Regions from separate parts of the Bacillus pfraonensis genome, predicted to be linked through region 1. Evidence: riboswitches for the same ligand, from Rfam matches in the RefSeq annotation. Region 1 holds a riboswitch; each other region holds the start of a gene.

What was found. Region 1 has a riboswitch for S-adenosylmethionine ahead of KFD70_RS10940 (M20 family metallopeptidase). Riboswitches for the same ligand answer to the same signal wherever they lie in the genome.
Region 2: it holds a riboswitch for S-adenosylmethionine, as region 1 does, so the genes downstream of both, KFD70_RS17180 (methionine biosynthesis PLP-dependent protein) here and KFD70_RS10940 (M20 family metallopeptidase) in region 1, are expected to answer to the same signal.
Region 3: it holds a riboswitch for S-adenosylmethionine, as region 1 does, so the genes downstream of both, KFD70_RS05235 (ECF-type riboflavin transporter substrate-binding protein) here and KFD70_RS10940 (M20 family metallopeptidase) in region 1, are expected to answer to the same signal.
Region 4: it holds a riboswitch for S-adenosylmethionine, as region 1 does, so the genes downstream of both, metK (methionine adenosyltransferase) here and KFD70_RS10940 (M20 family metallopeptidase) in region 1, are expected to answer to the same signal.

The regions. Positions count from the first base shown of each region.
Region 1 covers NZ_JAHCDO010000009.1:201,851-205,067, forward strand. Annotated here, with positions in the region: gene KFD70_RS10935 (AAA domain-containing protein) at 1-1,670, shown strand, start outside; SAM riboswitch class I at 1,757-1,861, shown strand; gene KFD70_RS10940 (M20 family metallopeptidase) at 1,954-3,156, shown strand.
Region 2 covers NZ_JAHCDO010000016.1:107,025-110,241, reverse strand. Annotated here, with positions in the region: gene metC (cystathionine beta-lyase) at 1-542, opposite strand, end outside; gene KFD70_RS17180 (methionine biosynthesis PLP-dependent protein) at 539-1,651, opposite strand; SAM riboswitch class I at 1,730-1,842, opposite strand; SAM riboswitch class I at 2,045-2,155, shown strand; gene KFD70_RS17175 (bifunctional homocysteine S-methyltransferase/methylenetetrahydrofolate reductase) at 2,226-3,217, shown strand, end outside.
Region 3 covers NZ_JAHCDO010000004.1:111,409-114,625, forward strand. Annotated here, with positions in the region: gene KFD70_RS05230 (ABC transporter ATP-binding protein) at 1-879, opposite strand, end outside; gene KFD70_RS05235 (ECF-type riboflavin transporter substrate-binding protein) at 890-1,438, opposite strand; SAM riboswitch class I at 1,577-1,694, opposite strand; gene KFD70_RS05240 (aspartate/glutamate racemase family protein) at 1,850-2,530, shown strand; gene KFD70_RS05245 (ATP-binding protein) at 2,615-3,217, opposite strand, start outside.
Region 4 covers NZ_JAHCDO010000007.1:120,374-123,590, reverse strand. Annotated here, with positions in the region: gene KFD70_RS08715 (hypothetical protein) at 281-460, shown strand; gene metK (methionine adenosyltransferase) at 569-1,768, opposite strand; SAM riboswitch class I at 1,935-2,056, opposite strand; gene pckA (phosphoenolpyruvate carboxykinase (ATP)) at 2,286-3,217, shown strand, end outside.

The DNA of each region.
Region 1 (3,217 bases):
CAGCGGTTGATGTATTAATGAGTGAAGTAACAAAGCAAATCGAAAAGAAAGAAAAATGGACACCAGGAGAAATCGTCCGGTATGGATTTAGCCAACATGAACATATACGGAATCATGATACATTACTAGCTTCTAGACTAGTGGAAACAACGAATGGATCATGGGGAGAAGAAAAGCTCTATTTAGAGGAAATGCGTCAAGATCTTCGACAAAAAATCTTATCGTATAAAGCAACTGCTTCTGATAAAAAGCGTATGCAAGAAATTGAAGGAGACCTCAGAAAACAAAGAGCGAAAATTAAAGAAGTAGAAAGAGAATATATTGAAAATGCAAAAGTAATTGGTGCGACGCTATCCAAATGCGCAATTGATTCTCTTATTTATGAGCGAACATTTGACTTAGTTGTTGTAGATGAAGTGAGTATGGCATATGTGCCGCAACTCGCATTAGCTGCTTCTCTTGGTAAAAGAATTGTCGTTTGTGGTGACTTTTTACAGTTGCCTCCAATTGCGATGGCAAACCATGAGCTTGTTAGAAAATGGCTAGGGGAAGATATGTTTTATCATGCTGGCATTGTCCAATCTGTAAATAGTTATGAAGCACATCCAAATTTATTTATGCTGCAAGAACAAAGACGGATGCATGAGGATATATCTAAATTTACAAACTCATTTATTTATAAGAATAGAGTGTTCGACCATCCTTCTGTTTCGGCAAGGCAGGAATTAGCGGAATTACAGCCATTTGCAAATGAAGCGACTGCTCTATTTGATACTAGTTTGATGGGAGCCTATTCTTTAAAAGATGCAGCTTCTGGTTCACGTTTTAATATGATGTCCGGTCTTGTTGCGATGCAAATGATTTTAATCGGTTTATTAGATGGTGTTCAATCCATTGGAGTTGTCACACCATATCGCGCACAGTCCCGTTTCTTATCAACATGCATAAGAGAACTATTGCAAAAAACAAAGTATCGAAATACACCTGTTTTAGCGGCAACTGTTCATAAATTTCAAGGGTCTGAACGAGACATGATGATATTTGATACAGTAGATAGTTATCCGCAAGAAAGACCTGGTGTGTTATTTTTTGATCATAAAAATCATCGTCTTGTAAACGTTGCGGTAACGAGGGCAAGAGGGAAGTTCATTCAGTTATCGGACTGCCAATATATGCGGAAAAATCTTTCGAGAAAACAAGCGTTATCTCATTTAACTTCTCACATAGAAAGACACGGAAATGTGTATGATCGCAGGTCATCACGTCCGTTGTTCGAACGAAAAATTACAAAGCGCTTGAGATGGTTTATGCAAATGAATTTGGAAGAGACAAAAGTATTGTTAAAAGATATTTTGTCAGCAAAACAAAAAATTATTATTTCGCTTCCAAGTACAAGACAGGTAGATAAAAGAGTATGGCAGGCATTAATGCGTACAGTGGCGCAAGTCACAATATATAGCGATGGACCCATTCCATTAAAAAATGTAAGAGTACAAAGACAAAATAAATCACTTCCATTTATATGTATTGATGATGAAATCTTTTGGGTAGGTGCGCCGTTAACGTCACAAATGACGTTTGAAGGAAGTCCAGAATTCCCTTATATATGTGCGAGAATGCATACTCCTGAAACGATTGGCGTTTTAAAAGGATTTTTAGATATTCGGTAAAATCAAATCGGAATTCCTTGACATTTAGTCGGAATAAAACTAGAATGAAAATAATTTAATATAATTTTATGAAAATAAAAACGATTTTCTTATCAAGAGAGGTAGAGGGACTGGCCCTATGAAACCTCGGCAGCGGATTCAATATGAATACTGTGCCAATTCCAGCAAGTGAAAGACTTGAAAGATAAGAAAGAAGGCATTTTTGAATCTGTATTTTTCAAGCCTCTTTCTATCTTTTAGAGAGAGGCTTTTTTATATGTAAATTTAAAGGAGGAATAGGAAAATGACAACAAAACAAGTAACGTCACACCGAAATAGTATTACTGAAAGCATAGAAAGAAATAAAGAGACGTATGTAAAAACAAGTCATGATATACATGAGAACCCTGAAATTGGTAATCAAGAATTCTTTGCATCAAGAACATTAAGCTTATTACTAGGAAGTGCAGGTTTTCAACTGCAACACAATATAGCAGGACATGAAACAGGCTTTATCGCACGGAAAAGCTCAGGGAAGCAAGGACCTACAATTGCTTTTTTAGCAGAGTATGACGCTTTGCCTGGATTAGGTCATGCGTGTGGTCATAATTTAATTGGCACAATAAGTGTTGCGGCAGCGATTGCATTATCAGAAACAATTGAAGAAATTGGAGGTGAAATCGTCGTATTTGGAACACCAGCAGAAGAAGGTGGACCAAATGGAAGTGCCAAAGCAAGTTATGTGAAAGCAGGTTTGTTTAACAATATCGATGCAGCACTTATGATTCACCCGAGTGGAAAAACAGCAACAACAAGTCCATCGCTAGCAGTTGATCCACTTGATTTTCATTTTTATGGAAAGTCTGCACATGCGGCAGCATCACCAGAGGAAGGAATTAATGCATTAGATGCGATTATTCAGCTTTACAGTGGGATTAATGCACTTCGCCAACAACTTCCAGCAGATGTGAAAATTCATGGTGTCATTACTGAAGGTGGAAAGGCGCCGAATATTATTCCAGATTACGCAGCAGCTCGCTTTTTCATTCGCGCAGCAACGCGTAAAAGATGTGCTGAAGTAACTGAAAAGGTACGAAATATTGCACAGGGATCCGCATTAGCAACAGGAACAACAGTAAAAATCAATCAGTTCCAAAATGAAATTGATGAATTATTAGTAACAAAAACATTTAATGAAGTGATTGCTGAGGAATTAGAAAACCTTGGTGAAGATGTAAATCGTAAAGAGAGACTTGGAATCGGTTCAACAGATGCAGGGAATGTAAGTCAAGTCGTACCAACAATTCATCCTTACATTAAAATTGGTCCAGACAATTTAATTGCTCATACGAATGAATTTAGAGAAGCAGCTCGTTCGGAACTTGGCGATAAAGCATTAATTACATCTGCAAAAGCATTAGCGTATGCAGCATACAGATTAATTACAGAAGAAGGAACACTTGCTCAAATTAAGGAAGAATTTAAAGAAGCGCAGCGAAATCAGTGATGTAGAAATATAGTTTTTAGACTTAGAAATTGAAAAATGATAGTAGAAGAAGCCTAACATC
Region 2 (3,217 bases), on a different contig from region 1:
TGGAATAATGGTGTTAAAAATGTGTTATCAACAAATGTAAGTGCTCCGGCAGATTTTGCTAATTCGCAAATGGCACGAATGTTGGTTACTTTTAATAATGGATTGGATGGCGTTTCAACGTAAAAGACTTTTGTATTTTGTCTAATATTTTGTTTTACTTCTTCTAAATTTGTCATGTCAACAAATGTATGTGAAACCCCGTAACGAGAGAGGACTTCTGTTACAATACGATACGTTCCTCCATATACATCTTCTGAAATGAGAACATGATCGCCTTGTGAGAGAAGGAGGAAGGCAGTAGAAATCGCTGCAATTCCAGATGCAAAGGCAAACCCTTTTGTTCCTCCTTCTAATAAAGCAATTATGTCCTCAAGTGCTTCACGTGTTGGATTTCCAGAGCGACTATAGTCGTATTTACCAAATGTATCTACATCAAATTGATGAAATGTTGATGTATTATAGATGGGGACGTTAACCGCGCCTGTTTGTGAATCATGTTTATAGTGGTTATGAAGTAAGAGTGTATCTAAAGAATAACTCATATTCTCACACCTTCTTTTACATGTTTAATAGCCTGCTTTAAGTCTTGAATTAAATCATCACCATTTTCAATACCAACAGAGAAGCGGAGGAGACGATTACATACGCCGCGTGCTGTACGAACTTCTTCTGGAATATCTGCATGTGTTTGTGTTGCTGGATATGTCATTAAACTTTCAACTCCGCCAAGGCTTTCTGCAAAGGTAATTAAAGATAAAGATTGTAAGAAAGGATTTATCCATTTTTCATCGCGAAGACGAAATGAAATCATGCCACCTCTTCCCGGATAAAAAACATCGGTTACACCATCTTCCGCGTTTAAATAAGAAACGATGTTCTTTGCATTTTCTTCATGCTGTTTCATACGAAGAGCTAATGTTTTCATCCCGCGAATTAATAACCATGAATCAAATGGACTTAATACAGCACCAGAAGCGTTGTGATAGTGGGCAAGTTCTTCACAAAGCGCTTGGCCTTTTGCAACGACAAGTCCGCTTAATACATCATTATGACCACCTAAATATTTTGTGGCGCTATGAAGAACAATGTCTGCTCCTTCTGTTAATGGTTGTTGTATATAGGGAGTGTAGAATGTATTATCTACAATAAGAAGGACTCCGTGCCGTTTGGCAACAGTTGCGACAGCTGCGATATCAGTAACTTGCATTAATGGATTGGTTGGAGTTTCTATAAAAATAGCTTTCGTTTGAGAAGTAATGGCTTGTTCTATTTGTTTTATAGATTGTGTATTTACGTATCTACATCGAATATTCCATTTTTCTTCATGTTCTGAAAATAAACGATAGGTTCCCCCATATAAGTCTTCTGATACGATAAGTTCATCTCCAGACCGGAATAAAGACAGAACAAGAAGAATCGCTGCCATTCCCGAACTACAGGCATATCCTTGTTCCGCTTCTTCTAAATCAGCAATTGCGCGTTCTAAAAGGCCGCGTGTTGGGTTTCCAGTTCGTGAATAGTCGAAACCTGTTGATTTTCCGATTCCTTCATGACGATAAGCTGTTGAAAAGTAAACAGGGGGATTAACCGTTCCTGTAGTCGTTTCGCTTCGATTCCCGATTTGAGCTAGTTTTGTTTCGATTGTTGACATGTTAAATTCCTCCTTGATAAAAAATAAAAAATAAAAAAAGCCTTCTAAGAAGAAGGCTTTCATGCGAATATAGTCTTCTCCTTATCTGTCAAATCTTTTCACAATTTGCTGGAATTAGCACCTTATTAACGAACATGTTAATGGTTGCTGAGGTGTCATAGGGCCAGTCCCTCTACCTCTCTAGATAAGAATAATTTGTATGAAATTTTATTATGATTTTAACTTTACAACAAAAGATAATTGAATTGCAACTTTATTTTAAATATTTTTTATCTTCCTGCTAATTTCATTGACTTTTAGTTTGTCCCATGATAAGTTTATTAGAAAATTAATAAAGATTGTTAAAAGGTACACGTATTTCCTTTTAAAAAATAAATTAATAATTAAGATAAACTCTTATTGAGAGCGGTGGAGGGAAAGGCCCTATGAAACCCGGCAACCTTCAAACGAAATGTTTGAAACGGTGCTAATACCTGCAGAACAATTTGTTTTGCATGATAAGAGGAGGATTGATGATGTCCCCCTCTTCAAGGTGAAGAGGGGGTTTTTATATTGATAGAAAAGAGGGAGACAAGTGAAAATTCTAGATTTATTATCAAAAGGAATTATTATCGGTGATGGAGCAGTTGGTACATTATTACATTCTCATGGTTTGCAAAGTAGTTTTGAAGAATTAAATCTATCAGATCCAGATTTAATTATATCTATTCATAAACAATATGTAGCTGCCGGTGCAGATATTATTCAAACAAATACATATGGTGCAAATGAAGCAAAATTGCGCATGTATGGTTTAGAAAATCAGGTTACCAAAATTAATAAAGCAGCAGTAAAGCTTGCAAAAGCAGCCGTGACAGACAAGAATGCTATTTTAGGGACGATTGGTGGTATGAAGCATATTGGAGCCGTTACAACGACTGATATGGAACGGGAATTTATGTTACTTGAGCAGGCCGAGGCATTATTAGAAGAAAAGATTGATGGATTATTATTAGAAACATTTTATGATGAATTCGAATTGCTACATGCGGTGAAAGTACTGCGAAAACAAACAGATATTCCAATTATTGCACAGTTAGCTCTTCATGAAGCAGGCACAACTCAAAATGGGAATGATGTAAATGAAATATTAAAACAGCTTTTAGATTACGGTGCAAATGTAGTCGGTTTAAACTGTCAGTTAGGACCGCTTCATATGACGGAAGCTTTTAAAATGATATCGATTCCGAAAAATGGTTATTTGTCAGCTTATCCAAATGCAGGCCTTCCAAACTATGTAGAAGGACGTTACGTATATGAAGGAAGTCCTGCTTATTTTGAAGAGATGACACCGAAATTTATTGAACAAGGTATTCGTTTGTTAGGGGGATGTTGTGGTACAACGCCAGCACATATTGAAGCGATGAAGCGTGCGATTGCGAATGTAACGCCTGTTACAGAAAAACAAATCGCTCCAAGACAACAAGTGGTTCCTATGCAAACAAAACGTGCTAGCACCCATGTTACTCTTGCGGAAAAAGCGAAGAAGCAAACAACAGTTGTTGTTGAACTAGATCCCCCAAAAAC
Region 3 (3,217 bases), on a different contig from region 1:
TTGTTTTTTAGAAGCAGTAGAACTCATCATCCATTGCTTTATCGTTTTATTTAACTCCTCATTATTTAAAGTTTCAATTGGATAAATTTCTTCATCTAAAATATTCATTTTTAGATTTTTTAACACTTCAATATATATAGGTTCTCTTAACCCTATACTTTGTAAAATGTTTGCTTGTAAAATCTTTTTTGGTGAATCGATTGCTACAATATTCCCTTCATCTATTAATATAATTTTATCTAAGTCTAATTTTAATATCTCTTCTATTCTATGCTCAATAATAACGATTGTTTTATTTAATTGTTGATGTACCTTTTGAATAAGTTCTACTGCTTTTAAACTACTTATTGGGTCTAGATTTGCTAATGGCTCATCAAATAGTAATATGTCAGCATCCGTCGTTAGTAGCCCAGCAAGAGAGACAGTTTGTTTTTGACCACCAGATAATTCATGTGGGCTTCGTGAGTGAAATCTATGCATCTGTACTTTCTGTAAAGAGTCCATAACAACCGCCTTCATTTCCTCCTGTTCTACGCAATCATTTTCTAACGAAAATGCAACATCTTCCCCTACAGTTAACCCAATAAACTGGGAATCTTGATCTTGCAAAATAGTTCCTACAAGCTTACTTTGCTCAAAAATACTACTTTTTCGTGGATCCTTACCACATATTGAAATGTTCCCAGTACTTGATCCCTCATATGAAAAAGGGATCAGCCCATTTATACAATGGGCCAATGTAGATTTTCCTGATCCACTTCGACCAGCAATCAATACTTTTTCACCTGGATAAATATGAAGTGTGATATTCTTTAAAGTAGGTTCTGTCACTTGTTGATATTGAAATGTAAATTGTTCAAAGGAAATAATCGGCTTCATTGTGCTATCCCTACTTTTCAATTTTTAAATGTGTATGTTTTTTATTTGCTTTCGCTAATCCAAGTGTAATTGGTAAACCAAGGATTAAGAAAACAAGGACATCTGCAATCGTTGCACCAAGTACTTGAATAATAATTTTATCTAAAGGCTCTCCCATCACGATAATATCGAAAGCGCCGGCAAATATAATTCCAATAACAATCCCAAGTAAACCTGTTACAGCAAAATATGAAATATCTCGATTACCGAATGTTCCATTTTCCACACTGAAACTTGCTCGTTTTTGTACAAGTCCCATCGTAAATCCAATAATGCCTGAGCTAAGTACCCATCCCCACCATATTCCCCATCCAGCGATAGTATCTGTCACTGTATGACCGATAAGACCAATCAAAAGTCCTGCAAATGGTCCGAAAATCGCACCAAAAATTGTTAATATGGCCAGAGCTGGTTTTATAAATGTATTTGGGGCAATTGAAAGTCCCCATAGACCTAATACCCCATATATTGCAGAACCAATTCCAATTGCTACGACTAATTTTGTAGATAATTTGTTCATATGAATTCCCCCTCATTCTAGTTAGCTTATATTAGTCCTATATGTAAAAGAAAATGGAATTATTCATCTTCACTTCCTTTCTCCCCAATAAAAAATGACCTCTTATAGAAGAGGTCATTTGCGTATGGATATATGATCCTCTTATCTTTCAAAAGACAATATGTCTTTTGTGGAATTAGCACCTTCCTATTTCTATGAATAAATAGGGGTTGCTGAGGTTTCATAGGGCCGTTCCCTCCACCTCTCTGGATAAGTATTCGTTTGTAATTTGTATTATTGCACTAACGTGAATTAATTTCAATATTATTCTCACTATTTTTATTTTTATATAAAATGACAAATAAATCATTGTATTCTTATCGGAATTATGGAATAATTAATAACAAAACAGGTTAACAGGGGGAATGAGACATGAAAGTAATTGGGTTAATTGGTGGATTAAGCTGGGAATCAACATCTCTTTATTATAAACATATTAATACACTAACTTTATCTCAGTATAATCATAATGCAAAGCTTGTTCTATATAGCATGGATTTTGGCGAAGTGACGAATTTACTACAAAATCAACAATATGAAGAAGTGCAAAACCAACTCGTTCAAGTAGCTAAAAAAGTAGAACACTCCGGTGCAGATTGTATACTTATGTGTTCAAATACAGTACACCAATTTGCGGAAGAAGTAGAAAAAGCAATCTCTATCCCACTTCTTCATATTGGCGATGTAAGCGCTGAAGAAATTGTTGAACATGATGTGAAGCGGATTGGTTTGCTTGGAACAAAACAAACAATGGAACAAGATTTTTATAAAACGAGACTAGCTAATTATGGTATTGAAACAATTATTCCCAAAGAAGATGAACGAAATTTCATTCATCATGTCATTCTCCAAGAGTTAAGTAAAGGTATTATTTTAAAGCAATCCAAAGACCGTTTCTTACAAATTGTTCAAAATCTCATTAAAAACGGGGCAGAAGGAATTTTATTAGGATGCACAGAAATACCGTTACTCATTTCACAACAAGATCTTTCTATCCCTGTATTTGATACTGCTTTTTTACATGCCAAAATTGCAGTGCAATTCGCTGGCTAATCAAGAAAAGAAGCTATCTTACAAGATAATAAGATAGCTTCTTTTCTTTGCTGCTACTCTATATGAAATGGAAATTAATCTCTATTACCAAGACCCTGTTATAGATGGCATAGCTGAATGAGAAGTACCCTGCTCACTTTGAAACATAGGTAAATAAATAGTAACGGATGTTCCTACTCCTACCTCACTCATGATACTAATTCTTCCTTGATGACTTTCAATGATTTTATAACTGAGCATGAGTCCAATGCCAGTTCCTTTTTCCTTTGTACTATAAAAAGGTTCACCAAGCCTTTTTATTCTTTCTTCAGGAATTCCTACGCCCTCATCAACTATATTAATAATAACCTCTTCACGTTCTAATTTTTTCACAGAAATAGAGATTTGCCCTCCATCTGGCATTGCTTCAATTGAGTTTTGTAAAATATTAATAAAAACTTGTTTTAATTGATTTTCACAGCAATCAATTATTAATTCTTTTGATTCTATATGGAGATTAATTTGAATATTTGTCATGATTGCCTTTGTATTAATTAATGAAACGACATTTCTTAATATCAAACAAATATTTTTCTTTTCAGTTGGAATGACATCAGTCTTTGCGATTGATAAAAACTCATGAAGGATAGATTCAATTCGCTCAATTTCTGACAGCATAAGATCGAAGTATTTATCCTGATCTTCTTG
Region 4 (3,217 bases), on a different contig from region 1:
CATAAAAAGGTATTTTTCCACAATCCAAATTGTATTTAACAATATAAAACAACTTGCACCAAGTCCCATTTTTAATTCATCTAAGCCACTATCAAATTATTTCCTATGGATGAGATATCAATATTGTAAAAACTCTCTATCCAAATGTCCGACGGTTCTGACCACACATACTTAACAAGTACAGCAATTCTTCTCGCCCTTTCCTATTGAATTGGATTTTGAATCGCGCGGAACAATCTGATGCAAACTAAACAAATTTTCATAATTAGGAGGCTTATTCATGGAACTTTATCAAAAACTTACAACGGTATTTATCCTTCTATTTGTCGCTTCCATCAGTGCTGGGATGGCATTAAAGGATGCTGTTCCTTATTCAGCAATCGGTGGCTGGGGATTCGCAACGCTCTTTTTGCTATGCAGTGCATTTTGTGCTGGAAAAGCGCGTCAGAAGAAAGGATGATAGCATTTGTTCCGTTAATGCGGGATAAACTATCCAAGCAAGCTTGAACTTATAATCCATACAATAAAAAAAGCTTTGCGCCTTCGCGCAAAGCTTTTTCTTCTTATATTATAGACCAGCTTGCTCTTTTAAAGCTGCTGCTTTGTCTGTACGTTCCCATGAAAGATCTACATCAGTACGTCCGAAGTGTCCGTAAGCTGCTGTTTGTTTGTAAATTGGGCGACGTAAGTCTAACATTTTGATAATGCCAGCCGGGCGAAGATCGAAGTTGTTACGAACTAGTTCTACTAGTACTTCTTCAGATACTTTACCAGTGCCGAATGTATCAACTGAAATTGATACTGGTTGTGCTACGCCGATTGCGTATGCAAGTTGTACTTCTGCTTTTTCAGCAAGGCCAGCTGCTACGATGTTTTTCGCAACATAACGAGCTGCGTATGCCGCAGAGCGGTCAACTTTTGTAGCATCCTTACCAGAGAATGCACCGCCGCCATGACGAGCGTATCCGCCGTAAGTATCGACGATGATTTTACGTCCTGTTAAACCAGCATCCCCTTGTGGTCCACCGATTACGAAGCGGCCAGTTGGGTTAATGAAGAATTTTGTTTCCTCATCCATTAATTCTGCTGGTACGACAGCTTTGATTACTTGCTCTTTTAAGTCACGATCGATTTGTTCCCACGTAGCTTCTGGGTGATGCTGCGTTGAAATTACAATTGTATCGATACGTACTGGTTTACCATTTTCATCATACTCAACTGTAACTTGCGTTTTACCGTCTGGACGTAAATAATCTAATGTTTCATCTTTACGTACTTCCGTTAAACGACGAGCTAATTTGTGAGCAAGTGAGATTGGAAGTGGCATTAATTCTTTTGTTTCATTACATGCGAAACCAAACATTAAACCTTGGTCCCCTGCACCGATTGCCTCAATCTCAGCGTCAGTCATTTGACCTTCACGTGCTTCTAACGCTTGGTCAACACCCATAGCGATGTCAGCAGATTGCTCATCGATAGATGTTAAAACTGCACAAGTTTCTGCATCGAATCCGTATTTTGCACGAGTGTAACCGATTCCTTGGATTGTTTCACGAACGATCTTTGGAATATCTACATAAGTAGAAGTCGTAATTTCCCCCGCTACCAATACTAAACCAGTTGTTACTGTTGTTTCACAAGCTACACGTGCATTTGCGTCTTTTGCTAAGATCGCATCTAAAATTGAATCAGAAATTTGGTCACAAATTTTATCTGGATGTCCTTCAGTTACAGACTCAGATGTGAACAGATGACGTTGTTTTGTCATGTGGTAAACCTCCCTACAGTAATTGTATATATTGTACGGAACTCATCCTTAATTTGCCACAAACTGCGACATTCATTTATTCTCCCACACAAGCATAAAGAAAAACCTTTCCTATTTATAGAGAAAAGGTTTAATTTGCTACTTGCATACTGCTTTTTGCCCTTCGCTCTTATCGTTCGAGACCTTGCGCCTCGCACAGGTTTTAGCACCTATTCACTTGTTTTTACCAATACAAGTGAGGTTGCTGGGCTTCATCGGGCCTGTCCCTCCGCCAGCTCGGGATAAGAGAGTATCCGTCCCAACCTATACTAAAGAAATGATATTCATTTGTCAATTAATATTCACATATTCCTACAAGTTTTTCGCATTTCTTGTCGAACAAAATATTAATAGGAAAATTATACATTCACACAAACAAAAATAAATAAATAGTATACATTATTTATATGATTGTGTTATACTCTTGGTGGGGATTACGAGAAATATTTCATTAAAATGAAAAGGATGGTATATAAATATGAGTACTGTGAATGTCCAAATTGGATTACACGAATTACTGAACGGAAGCAATGCACAGATTCAACTAAGCGTTCCACAATTAGTGGAAAAAGTACTAATGAGAAACGAAGGGAAATTAACTTCTACTGGTGCCGTCTCTGCTTCTACAGGAAAGTATACAGGACGTTCTCCTAAAGATAAATTCATTGTGAAAGAAGCATCGGTTGCAGATAAGATTGCTTGGGGATCTGTAAACCAACCGATTTCTGAAGAACATTTTAATAAATTATATACAAAAGTATTAGAGTACTTAAAGGAAAAAGACGAATTATTCGTGTTTAAAGGATTCGCTGGTGCTGATCGCAACTATCGTCTTCCATTACAAGTTGTTAACGAATATGCATGGCACAATTTATTTGTACATCAATTATTTATTCGTCCAACTGAAGAAGAATTAGCAAATCATGAATCTGAATTTACAATTGTTTCTGCACCAAGCTTTAAGGCAGATCCAGCGATCGACGGCACAAATTCTGAAGCATTCATCATGGTTTCATTTGAAAAACGCATCGTATTAATTGGTGGTACGGAATACGCTGGAGAAATGAAAAAATCAATTTTCTCTATTATGAACTTCTTACTTCCAGAACAAGATATTTTATCAATGCACTGCTCTGCAAACGTAGGTGAAGAAGGCGATGTCGCTTTATTCTTCGGTTTATCTGGAACAGGTAAAACAACACTATCTGCTGACCCACACCGTAAATTAATCGGTGATGATGAGCACGGTTGGTCTGATAACGGCGTATTCAATATTGAAGGCGGTTGCTACGCGAAATGTATTAACCTGTCTCATGAAAAAGAGCCACAAATTTTTGATGCAATTACATTTGGATCAGTGCTTGAGAACGTTGTAATTGATAATCAAACACGTATTGCAGATTATAATGA